Regions from separate parts of the Candidatus Desulfolinea nitratireducens genome, predicted to be linked through region 2. Evidence: riboswitches for the same ligand, from Rfam matches in the RefSeq annotation. Region 2 holds a riboswitch; the other holds the start of a gene.
What was found. Region 2 has a riboswitch for cobalamin ahead of AC3DOM_RS09950 (reductive dehalogenase). Riboswitches for the same ligand answer to the same signal wherever they lie in the genome.
Positions count from the first base shown of each region.

Region 1: linked by a shared signal. The riboswitch ahead of AC3DOM_RS08145 (ABC transporter substrate-binding protein) and the one ahead of AC3DOM_RS09950 (reductive dehalogenase) in region 2 are both predicted to bind cobalamin.

Region 1 covers NZ_CEYOSI010000072.1:1,306-4,630, reverse strand. Annotated here, with positions in the region: gene AC3DOM_RS08150 (FecCD family ABC transporter permease) at 1-269, opposite strand, end outside; gene AC3DOM_RS08145 (ABC transporter substrate-binding protein) at 333-1,319, opposite strand; cobalamin riboswitch at 1,442-1,580, opposite strand; gene AC3DOM_RS08140 (hypothetical protein) at 1,797-2,888, opposite strand; gene AC3DOM_RS08135 (MBL fold metallo-hydrolase) at 2,892-3,325, opposite strand, start outside.
Region 2 covers NZ_CEYOSI010000098.1:1,018-10,509, reverse strand. Annotated here, with positions in the region: gene AC3DOM_RS09995 (sensor histidine kinase) at 1-1,143, shown strand, start outside; gene AC3DOM_RS09990 (response regulator) at 1,140-1,802, shown strand; gene AC3DOM_RS09985 (reductive dehalogenase) at 1,944-3,347, shown strand; gene AC3DOM_RS09980 (hypothetical protein) at 3,359-3,586, shown strand; gene AC3DOM_RS09975 (cytochrome c3 family protein) at 3,755-5,524, shown strand; gene tatA (twin-arginine translocase TatA/TatE family subunit) at 5,547-5,729, shown strand; gene tatC (twin-arginine translocase subunit TatC) at 5,756-6,535, shown strand; gene AC3DOM_RS09960 (twin-arginine translocase TatA/TatE family subunit) at 6,544-6,747, shown strand; gene AC3DOM_RS09955 (cupredoxin domain-containing protein) at 6,793-7,209, shown strand; cobalamin riboswitch at 7,319-7,502, shown strand; gene AC3DOM_RS09950 (reductive dehalogenase) at 7,564-8,952, shown strand; gene AC3DOM_RS09945 (dehalogenase) at 8,971-9,243, shown strand; gene AC3DOM_RS09940 (FmdB family zinc ribbon protein) at 9,321-9,492, shown strand, end outside.

The sequences.
Region 1 (3,325 bases), on a different contig from region 2:
TTACGGAACAATCCTTGATACGCAGCCCCACTGCTCCCCAGGGCTGCTCCTGTCAGGACTACCAGAACCGTGTGCGGAAGGCGCACAGCCAGGATGATGGCTGAAAATGAATTTGGCCAATCAGGATTGATATTGATCCCAGGAATTTGAGCTGCCAGGATCCGGAAGATAGTCTCCGGAGGAATGAAGACAGCACCCAGCGCAATACTGATCACAAAGGCTGTGAGCAACAAGATCGTATTCATTAAATAAGGTCGTTTGCGGATCATAATAAGCGGGACGAGGCTCCATAACCTTTCACGGTCAGCATATGAAGCCTCGTATGATCGGGCTTACTCAAATATCTCGGGGTGCAAGAGTCTGGCAGTTTCTTCCAGAGCATCCACCAGACGGGGGCCAGGAACGCTCATCATGTTGGGGTCGATAGGATAAAGTGCATTCTCAGCGACAGCAGTGATGGCATCCCAACCTGGGCGTGCGATAACAATCTCAGGAGTAACACCATAGGGTGCATCGGCCAGCAAAATAATCTCTGGATTGATAGCGATCAATGCTTCGGTACTGATCTGAGCATAATCACCTTCTAGCGCAGAAGCCGCATTGATGCCACCGGCCATGGTGATAATATAATCAATAAATGTGCCAGACCCCGTCGTCCAGGGATTGGCCGGATCAGTTGCATCCAATTCGTAAAAGACAGAAGGGAGATAAGATACAGGAGCAACTTTTTCCTGTACAGCTTTGACACGTGCATCCAGGTCTGTAATCAGGATTTCGGTTTCGGCTTCGTGACCCGTCAGCCTGGCAAAATCACGTAAGTTTTCAAATAGCTCTTCATACGAGGCGGGGTTGGCCTGCCAGTAAACATTCAACCCGAGGTCGCGCAAGGCCAGAGCCTGGTCTTCCGAGATAATCTCAGCCGCAACGACCAGGTCTGGCTCCAGCGCCAGGATGGCTTCTGTGGGCAACTCCTCCCATAACGCACCTACGCTGGTGACATCGAGGGCTGCTTCAGGATACACAGAATACTCATCGCGCCCGACAACCTGATCTCCGGCACCGATTGCAAACAGAACCTCTGTGGTAGAGGCCGAAATGGAAACGATGGCTTGCGGGTATTCGCTCAACTCAATCGTATTGCCTAAATCGTCAACAAAGATCATACCCTCTGGTTGTGGTTCTTCAGCAGGTTTCGGAACATCGGTGGATTCTACTTCAACAGGAATTTCAGGTGGGGTTGCAGCAGGGGTACAGGCTCCGAGCAACAGTCCAAATGAGAATAGCACTGTTAAAAAAAGTATTTTTTTCTTGTTTATCATTTATCTCTCCAACAATCTATATTTATCGGTATGGTATTTATAGAATCAAAATCCCCTACCTTGCGGTAGGGGAGAGGAATGGTTTAGTGATATAAACGCTTTCCACCTCCTTTCTGCGAGGGGTGTGGAGACTAATCAAGGCGGGCGTCCTGGCTTGTTCCTGACGGAACTTACAGTTGCGCTACAGCGCCGGACTTAAACCGGCTTCGCCTTTGAACCTTCCCATCCGGGGGAAAAGGTACCTTGATCAAAAATAAAATGTTAAAGCTCTACGCCCATTATACCGCGTGATATTCTTTTTTGAGATGATTTTCGGCCGCAATTATTTGGATAACCTTCCCCCCTTACTCAGGTTTCCCATAAAATGAGCAAGAAACGTAATTCATCCAGCTCCCTCTAGATAAATATTTACTGAAATCAATAGGATTTGAAAAGAGCCTCGCGATAGATGCGAAGCCATCTTCATGATGTTATTTTTTATGCTTGCGCCTCTTCACCTGCTTCTTTACTCCCAATATAGATCGTTCTTCCCATAATCCCCAAAAACAACAGAATTGAAATCGCGTTGAAGAGACTACCCCATAAGCGTAAAGGCTGCTGAAAATTCAAATCTCCAACAACACGTAGAATCAGGGATATGTGCAAAAGAATCAATGGATAATAGAATTTGCTGCTATATTTGACTGGTAAATGCAGGATTGCCGGGAAAATAATCGCCGCATGACCGAAGATCATAGAGAAGGTAAAGCCGACAAAAACCGTATGCAGATAAGCATCGTAAATCGGACCGGCAAAAACAGCTCCAGAATATAAGCCGATCACTCCACTGACACCCAACCAGACATAGCCACTCAAGAGACAAATAGCGACAAAGCGCACCAGTCCCGTTTTGCGAACCGTGATGCGGGCAATGTCGAAGCGAAGAAGCCAGAGCGCCATGAGGAGCATCCCCGCAGAAATGGTGCGAGTACCCACATCAGACCAGAAGAGTGACAGAATTAAACCAAGTAAATAAACGCCAATTGTCATTAACCCAATGACTCGTCGTCTTTGAGATGGAGGCATAATTCGATTTAGTTCCAACCGTTCGCCAACGATGGTCAAGACAAGAAAAGCGCTCCACCACAAGACGATCTGAAAGATAGGCAGGCCCAGAAACCAAAGCAATGTTCCAATAAACCAGGCGATGGCTCCCAGGGTCATAATGACCGTGTAGTCTGCTCGATGTTGTTTCAGGATCACGACAAAGATGACAACAAGACCAAAGCTCCCCGCAGTCATCAAGAGGGCGCCAAGAATCGCATTTCCACCTGCGACATAATAAAGCCCTCCCAGGGCGCTCAATACTGGCCCTGCATATAACCAGGATTTATTGAGGGCAACGGCGCGCTCAATACTGATCAAGGTACCTAAAAAGCCTGCGATCATCAAAGGCCCATGCGCCATCGGCCAGGGGGATAAAGTGGGCCATTGCCAACCCATACGCAAGAGACCACTCCACATGGCGACAAATAACACAAGTACAGCTACAAATAATAATGGAAAACGTTGGGAGGGTTTTGTAAACATCGATTATGCCCTAACAAAGTGATTATTCTCTTTTTCATCACCCACATTTGTCTCCTCGCCATGACCAGAGAGAATGCGCGTCTGATCGGGGAGGGAATATACCTGCTCACGGATGCTCGCCTCCAAGGTTGCCCAATCGCCGCCGGGGAGGTCTGTACGGCCAACACTACGATAGAAGATCAGGTCTCCGCTAAACAGGATGTCTGCATCCGCACAATAGAAAGCACAATGACCGGGGCGATGTCCCGGAGTATGGCGGGTTTCAAATGAAAATTTTCCAAGCTGAAGGATTTGTCCATTTATCAGAGTCTCAGGCTCAGGGCCCGGGTCAATCTTGAAACCAAATAACGCCGCCCCACCACCCTTTTTCCACAGATCAAGATCATCAGAGTGCAGAAGAACAGGGGGGGCTTCGGGAAGGGCATCCACTAGTTCAG
Region 2 (9,492 bases):
AATCGAATTGCTGTTGCTGCAGGCCGGGGGTTGGGGCTTGAAGAGCTTTTGGACATTTCATTGAAAACAGTGCTTGAAGAAATGAGTATTGAGAGCGGTTGGATCTTTTTGCAAGACCGCAGTAGTAGCAGTTTTTCATTAGCTTGTGCGAGAGGCTTGCCTGATGAGGTTGAAAGGCATCTTCATGATTCTGATTCGGGTTTTTGCAATTGTCAGAAAAATATTCTAACAGATGAAGAAAATGTACAAGTTAGCGTACATCATTGTGATTCACTTGAGAGTTTGGTTGCTCAATATGAAATCTCGACGCAATATGTAACTGTCCCTTTGGATTTGCGTGATCGGCGGATTGGAATGATCAATATGCTTTGCGCGCAAGATTACAGTTTGTCCGAAGCCGATATAGAGGTGCTTGGAACCATTGGAAAGCAGATATCTGATTTTATCGAGACCACTTGGTTACAAAAAAGCTTGCGCGACAAAGAAGCAGAACGACAGATGCTACTTAGTGCTCTGGTTAATGCGCAAGAAGGAGAACGGGCTCGTCTAGCAAGAGAATTGCATGATGATGCTGGGCAACAGCTAACGGGTTTGCTTGTCCGACTTAAAGCCCTTGAGAAGCAGATTCCTGACAGAGAAACTATAGAAACAGTCAGCAACCTTTGTCAAACAACATCAGAAACTATTGAGCGTGTCCGTTCGCTATCTCACCGTTTACGTCCGGCAGTTTTGGAAGAATTTGGTCTTGATGCTGCCCTAAAAAACCTAGCTGATGAAATGTTGCCTAATTCTGGCTTAGAATGTATATATAAGTTGTCGTTAGATGGGGAAAATTTACCATTTGAGATTGAAACCAACCTATATCGAATCGCGCAGGAAAGCTTGAGAAATATCATTAGCCATGCAGAAGCTAATCGTGTGAGCATTGAGCTGTCTCGTTTTCCCGATTCTGTAAACCTGCGAATTGAAGATGACGGGAGAGGCCTTGGTGTTCAACCTGTGGCTAATCAGCGTGGATTAGGTTTGATTAATATTCGAGAACGTACGGAGATGTTGGGAGGTTCTTTTGAGATCAAATCTGATGAAGGGAAGGGAACGTCCTTACAAGTTAGTATTCCTGTTCCTCTGGAGATTATCGTATGACTGAGAAAATACGTGTGTTGCTAGTGGATGATCATAAGGTTTTGAGGGATGGTTTGCGTGTCTTAATTGATGGGGAAAATGATTTAACGACAGTTGCTGAAGCAGGAACGGGAAAGGAAGCGATTCAGAGAACCATTGATCTTACTCCTGATGTAGTTGTTCTTGATATTGGTTTGCCAGATAGTAATGGTATTGATGTGGTTAGCGAGATCCGACGTCACGAGTTGTCCGCCCGTATAGTGATCCTTTCCATGTATGGTGATCGAGAATTAGTACTACGTGCTATTGAGGCTGGATGTGACGGTTTTGTTCCAAAATCCTCTGCGCATACAGATTTATTACAAGCGATTCGCACAGTTCATCAGGGAAAGCGTTTCTTGCATCCTGATGCAGCAACGGAAATGATCAACGGAATGTTAGCGAAACAGGATGAAAAGCGCTTGCTTTCTATGCTTTCTGAGCGTGAAATAGAAGTCTTGCGCTTGGTAGCAAGGGGTTATACCAGCAAGGAAATTGGAGATCAGCTTGCTCTGAGCCCTAAAACCGTCGATACCTATAGGCAAAGAGCCATGAGTAAGCTTGATCTGGATAGCCGTGCAGAGATTATAGATTTTGCACTTAAAGCTGGTCTTTTAAATGGCGACCATCCCTTAAAATAATATTTTTATTTACAGATAGAATAAAGTTTAGGTCCTGTCGGGAATACCCCTACACGTATATATATTTTTCCTGATAGTTTTATGATAATGCTTTTGTTACTATGATAATAGTAGGAATGTCAATTTTTATGGATCAAAACGATGACAGAGAAGCGAAAAAAAATTAGTAGACGAGATTTTCTAAAGTTAGCCGGATTATCTACATCGTCGCTTGCTGTTGGATCCTTTAGCCCCCCGACTCGTAAGAAATCTGTTTTGCCACATAGCAAAATAATCCTGGATGAAGCAGGGCGGATGAAGCGTCCATGGTGGGTGCGTGAGGTAGATAAACCAACTGTTGAAATTTCCTGGGAGAGCGTAAAGCGTTTTGACGCGCGAACAGCTGCACGTGGTTCGGGTTTCATCAATTATGTCGGACAAGAAGAAGTTAATCGCCTGACAAAAATTGCTGCTGGAAAAGAAAAGGAGCGTTTGCTACAAAAGGTCCCGGGCTATACATTAAAGGATCAAGCTCTTTCAGCAGCCCAGGCCAGTTCTTCATCATCGAAGCGCTCTTTTCTTGGATTGCAAAAGGCACAAACGCCCGAGGAACGTGGTGTTCCAACTTGGAAGGGGAGTTCAAGCGATGCAGCTCGTATCCTTAGGGTTGCTATGCGGCATTTTGGCGCAGCTACAGTTGGGTTTGTTGAACTCAACGAGCAAACGAAAAAGTTGATTTATTCTTACGACACCGATGGCAAAGAAATCGTTTTCGAGGATGTAGATATTGCCTATGAAACAACTGAGAAGCGTGTTATTCCTCACAAAGCAAAGTGGGTTATTGTCTATACTGTTCAGATGTCTGCTGATGCCCTTAAACGAGCCCCAACCGCAATTGCTGAACAAACGACAATTTTGTCTTATGGCCGTGCTTTGGATATTCAAATAAAAACCCAAGAGTTTATACGTGGATTAGGATATCAGTGTTTGGGGGAGGCGAATGTAAATGGCTTAGGAATTGCACCAGCTCTAGCTGTGATGGCTGGTTTGGGAGAGTTAGGGAGACATAATCGCGTGATAACACCGGAATTTGGTCCTATGGTGAGGATATTTAAAATGATTACCGATTTGCCGGTTACTACAGATAAACCAATTGATGCGGGGATTATGCAGTTCTGCAGTAGTTGTAAAAAGTGTGCAGAGACTTGCCCTGCTAGCGCATTAAGCCTTGACGACGAGCCAACTTGGGACGTTCAAGGGAAATGGAATAATTCTGGGCATAAGGCTTATTTTGAACACTCTCTTAAGTGCCGTACATATATGATGGAAGGGGCAGGCACGAATTGCAGTATATGTTTTTCTGTTTGCCCGTTTGCGAAAAAGAATAAGGTTTGGCTCCATAATTGGGTTAAGGGTGGTATTTCATCTTTCCCTACATTAGATGGGCTGCTGCGAAGCTTGGATGATGCTTTTAGTTATGGTGCTCAGAAAAGCCCCGAAGAGTGGTGGTGGTTGAATTTGCCTGAGTATGGGATTAATACAGAGCAGACCATCGATGAAGATTAATTGGTGTTCGTATGAGTGAAGACAAAGAATATTTCACAATCAAAATCGTTCGCCGACCTTGGTATGAATGGATACTGTGGGGGATATGGCTTTTCTTGGAAATCGTTTTTTTGCAGAGTGCCATTGCCAGCCATCAGGAATTAGAACAAAGAGCAGCCATGATTTATTGGCTAATAGTTGTAGTATTGTCACTTACAGGCTTTGTTTTTTGGATTATTCGGCGCTCTCGTCTACTGTAAGTTTTTTGTGCAAAATCAATGGGGGACAGAAAGTTTAAGCTTGTCAGAAAAAGCCCTACAAAAGAACAGGTTTTTCCCGCTATTCCAGACGGGTTGCTTTTGCTACCATAAGTGAGAACAGTCTTACCCTGTTTCGATTCATTTTGCCGTTGGAATTAAGGAAAATACATGAAGCGAGCTTTTAGCGCGATTAAAAAGTTTTTTTATCCAGCATCTGATGCTTCGCGTTGGGTAAAAATCATGCCATATTTGGTGCTAAGTATTCTTTTCTTACTTATGGTAATCACAAGCACTTATACTTGGGAGTATACGAACTCAACAGAGTTTTGCGGCTCTGCTTGTCATGGAATACATCCGGCAGAAAATATAGCCTATGAGGCATCTCCGCATGCTGAAGTCAAATGTGTTGAATGCCATATTGGTCGTGCTTTTGTTGGCAATCAGATCACACGAAAACTGGGGGATATCCAGCATGTTGTAGCGGCTGTTTCCAAAAATTATGAGTACCCATTGCATGTAAAGACATTAAGGCCTGCGCGAGAAGTATGCGAGCGTTGCCATAACCCGGATAAATTCTCTGACGATAGCCAGCGTGTCATCTACCATTACTCTCCTGACAAAGAGAATACCCTCTATCGAACTTACCTGATTCTGAAAACAGGGGGTGGGACTGTGCGAGAGGGTTTGGGGAAAGGGATCCACTGGCATACGCAAAACCAGGTTTTGTATTATCCAACGGATGGAAGCGAACAGGAAATTCCGTATGTAAAAGTGATTTACCCAGAAAGCGGAATTGTTAGCGAGTATGTTGACATCAGTTCTGATTTTGATCCTTACTCGATAGATGAAGCTGAACTAAAAGAAATGGATTGCATTACCTGTCATAATCGTATTTCACATACGATCCACCAACCTGAAAATGCCATTGACCTAGCCATATCTCGGGGAGTAATTTCCGTGAATATCCCTGGAATACGCCAAAATGCGGTGCGCCTACTGAGTAAGCCATACGAGTCGCAAGACGCTGCTTTGAGAGAGATGGATACGTTAGGAAATTATTACCGAGACACATACGCAGAGTTCTATCAAGAAAACTTGGAAAGCGTTGACCAAGCTATTGGCGTAATTAAAGAGATATACACACAAAGTATCTTCCCTGAACAAAAAGTGGATTGGGATACTTACGCGAGCAATATGGGGCACATGAATGATCCGGGATGTTTCCGCTGTCATGATGGTAAGCATTTTGACTTTGGTGGTTTTGCTGTTCGCATAGAATGCAATCTTTGTCACGCTGTCCCTGTGATTGCCGGGCCTGATGATCTTGTTACAGAAATTAATATTAGCCATGAACAACAACCAAATAGTCATCATAACGCCAACTGGATTGCTTTGCATCGGTATATGTACGATGAAGAAGATGAAAATGAAACTTGCAGCGAGTGCCATGACGTAACCAACTTTGGAGAAGCCAACAACACTTCGTTCTGTTCAAATTCGGCTTGCCACGGACTGGATTGGGAAGGGGTCAATTTTGAGATTGTGGACAATAGTGAAATCTTCGAAAAGCTAGTTCAGCAATTGCCGCATTTTCCAAAGACCTTAGACCTCTATGAAACATTTGTTACCCCGAGTTTGGACACCGTTCATTGGCAGGAGGTAGAGGATTTAGTTTGCGAAGATTGCCATGTGGACTGGCCTCCAGTTGGCCCTCCGCCAAACGATATTTGTCTGGAGTGTCATGGTGAAACTCAAGAAGGATTTGAAGAGTTGACGGCCGTCTACGAGCCTAACCCTCATGATGGACATTATGGCGAAGATACAACCTGTTCTTATTGTCATATCAATTTCGGTTCCGATGAAATTCCAGAATCGTGTAGCTATTGTCATGTTATGGAAGGCTATGAGTTGATTGAAGGTGTCACATCATCTGAGTAAGCCAAACAAAAGGAGATAAACCATGCCAAGCTTAGGACCAACAGAACTGATCATTATTCTTGTGATCGTATTGCTCATTTTTGGAGTGGGCAGAGTGAGCAAAATCGGTGGCGAATTAGGATCAGCGATTCGCGAGTTTCGCAGTAATTTTGCGGAAAAAGATGAAAAAGAAGCAGAAGAGCAACCTGCGGAATCAGCAAGTTAAAAACAAGGGAGAAGCATCGTTGAATAATGGATACTGATCAAAAGCAAAATAAGGACGATTTAAGGAAATCCCGGCGTGAACGCAGGATGCAATTCTGGGCGCATGTAGAGGAATTTCGCACACGCTTGGGGCGTGTCATCATCGGCTTACTAGTGACATTCTCTATTAGCTTGGCTTTCACGGAGCAGGTGCTGCAGATATTGTTGGATTACATGAATGCGGTCAAGCCCGTGGCTTTACATCCAACAGAATCGATTGTTGTCTATTTCCGTGTGGCGATGTTGTTGGGGGTAGTGCTGGTGATGCCATACTTGCTCTATCAAATACTGGCCTTCTTTTTACCAGGGCTAAAGCGTAGTGAGCGACGTATTTTGGTGACATCGGTGTTTGGGCTTGGATTCTTTTTTGCCCTCGGCGTAACTTTCGCCGCCTTTGTGATGGTCCCACTTGCGGTGGGATATTTGCAAGGCTTTATGAACGATCTGGTTCAACCAACATATTCGATAGATGGCTATATCAGCTTTGTTACAACAATTATGCTCAGCGCAGGCATTATCTTCGAGACACCGCTTTTGTTGGGGTTGATCGCCCGAATGGGTTTGGTAACAGCTAAGCAACTATCAAAAGGACGACGAGTTGCGTTGGTATCTATTGCTGTGTTAGCGGCAGTAGTGACGCCAACTCCTGATGCTTTTAATATGCTGTTGGTTATGGCGCCATTAGTGGTGCTTTATGAAGTTGGTATCTTTTTGGCTTGGCTGGCTGAACGTGCTCGACGTAAAGCATTGGCTATGGAAGCTGTGTGAGGTAAGCAATGAGATTTTTCAATTTGGGTGCAAGCGAACTTCTTTTGATTTTCTTATTTGCCATTTTGGTAGTTGGCCCAAAGGAAACTGTACGACTAGCAGGAAAAGCTAAAGAGGCAATCCGTGCAATGCAGGGAGTTTTCTCAGATATTTCCTCAGGCGTGGCCAACATTGCTGAAGAAGTATTTGACGAGACCAAGGATAAATCTTGAACTCGAGACAAAAGATGATCTATTCAAATTTTGGAGGAAGATAGAATGAAAACAAAAAGAAATATTTTTATCACCGTGCTGTTCCTTCTCACCTTGATGTTATCCGCCTGTGGAGGTGGCAGCAGTGGGAGCGATGAGATCATTATGGACGAACCTGTTCCCGCAGGGGCAGAAGATGCGATGGTCGTTGAGCTGGAATTCACAGTAGATGAGATTATTCCCAATACCGTCACTATCCCGGCAGGGCAAAAGGTACTGTTTGTTATTTATAACAGTGACACAAAAGAAGGTGATTTGAACGAAGACCATAATCTGGTTGCCCCCGACATCGGATTACAGGAAATGATCGTTATTCCTGGCCAGACCATTCGTCGCTTATGGACTGCTTACGATGTACCTGGCGAGTATCGTGCAGGCTGCACAATCCATTCATGGATTGATATGACGATTATTATCGAGTAGTTTTTTTAGCCACTTGTTAAGAAGAGTGGAAAGGAGGCGAAACAAGAAAAAATCACCAGGGGTTTTCTATGCAAGGGCGTAATTGCGTCCAATTGTGCTATTGCACATAAAGTCTAAACTTCGATCAGTGTACCTCTCCCCCGGATGGGAAGGTTCTTAGGCGAAGCCGGTGATCTTTAGCCATAATTGGCAAGTAAGTCCGGCGCTGTCCCGCAACTGTAAGATGGTGGCATAGTTTATTTGATGCTATGAAACTGTCAAGCCAGGTCGCCCACCTGATCGGTATTTCCACAGGCCTCGCGGAAGGGAGTGGGAACCCAACAATTCTTCATATGTAAGAAAGGAGAATGCGAAATGCCTGAAAGTTTAACACGACGAGAGTTCATGAAAGAACTCGGTAAATTAGGCGCAGTTGCCAGCTTGGCCCCCATGGTCGTTGCTGGTGAGCAAATGTCTGATAAGCCTTATAGCCTCAAGCGTCCGAGCTTCATCAAGGAAGTTGATGAACCAACGACAGAAATTCGCTGGGATGAAGTTAAGCGCATTGCTGAGGGAGAAGTAACAGCCCGCCGTTCGTTTTCAAAATATCTTAGCCAGGATCGACTCGATAAATTGACTGAGATTCGCACTGCCAATATGGATAAGTACATCAAGGAAGGCCGCGACGGCTATACCCTGAAGGACCATGCTTTGAAATCAGGTGCGGGTAAAGGTGGTGTGTCCAGGGTATTTATCCAGGATCCAGAAAAAGTCCAAACCCCCGAAAAACTGGGTGTTCCTAATTGGACTGGAACTCCGGAAGAAGCGACTATGATCGTTTCGGCTGCCCTGCGCCATTACGGTGCCGGCACGGTTGGCGTTACGGAACTGGATACCAACACCACCGAGAAGCTAATCTATGCCAAAGACCCTGATGGGAAAGAAATGCGCATTGAAGATGCGGACATGCCGGAAGAGGGTGAGGACTATCGTGTCATCCCCAAGAAAGCGCGTTGGATGATCACCTACACCGTGCAGATGTCCGAAGAGGCCATGATCCGCTGCCCAACGCATCTGGGCTCGCAAACCACCTCGTTAACATACCGTCGTTCACAAAATGTCCAGGAACGTGGTCAGTTCTTCCTGGGAGGCTTGGGATATATGGCTATGGGCGAATCATCCACCAATGCATTGGCCATTGCGCCGGCCTTTGGTGTAATGTCCGGGCTGGGCGAGCTCTCACGCTACAACCGCTTACTCACCCCTGAATATGGCTCCATGGTGCGTGTCTTCAAGATTCTCACCGACCTGCCAATGGCCCCTACGAAACCAATCGATGCCGGGTTGCTGGAGTACTGCAAGAACTGCACCAAGTGTGCTGATCACTGCCCCTCCAAGGCACTTAGCTTTGAAAAAGAGCCTACTTGGGAGACAGTTGGTGGCTGGAATAACCCGGGCCATAAAGCCTGGTTTGAAGATTCGGTCAAATGCCGCAGCTACTGGTACGAGACTGGCAATAACTGTGGTATCTGCTTCGCGGTCTGCCCCTTCGCGAGCAAGAATCTGGCATCCTTTAGCAAGGTGCGTGATTACATGGCCGCCACCGTGCCGGCTTTCGATGGCACGCTCAAGAAGATCGACGACCTGCTGTACACCCCGTACACAGAGTTTGGCAAACCGCAGAAGACGGCTGAATCCTGGTGGCATGAGAACCATCCGGACTACGGCATTCACACTGATCAAACCGTTCGCGAGACAAGCTAAGGAAAAGGAGGTTTTCCCATGTCTGTAACTTTATGGTTAATCTTAGGGGCGGTGGTTGCTCTTGGCTTTTACTTTGCTGCCACCAAAATGAAACTCACGTGGTATGAGTGGGTTCTGGCTGTGCTGGGGACCATCCTGATCCTGTTCGCTATCCAGAATTACAGTGCCTCTCAATTGGAACTTGAGCCGCGCGCTGCTGGACTCCTGCTGCTCATCTTTGGGCTGCCGGGCGTGATTTTGGCTGCTGTTGGCTTTGTTCTTCCATTCTTGCGAGCCAAGAAAGCCGCTTAGACCGGTTTTCTCCTGTTCGACGGGGGATGGGATAGCAATATCCCATCCCCATCAATTTAAGTGAAGTAGGTGTGAATATGCCTTATTATGAGTATCGTTGCCAAGCTTGTCATTCGCGTTTTGAGCTGATGCGTAGTATGGCACAGCGCGATGATCCGGGGCGGTGTCCGGAATGTGAAGGCGAACAAATTTCCCGTATGCTTTCAATGCCAGCAACTTTTTCCATGTCATCCGATGGAAATATGGTTC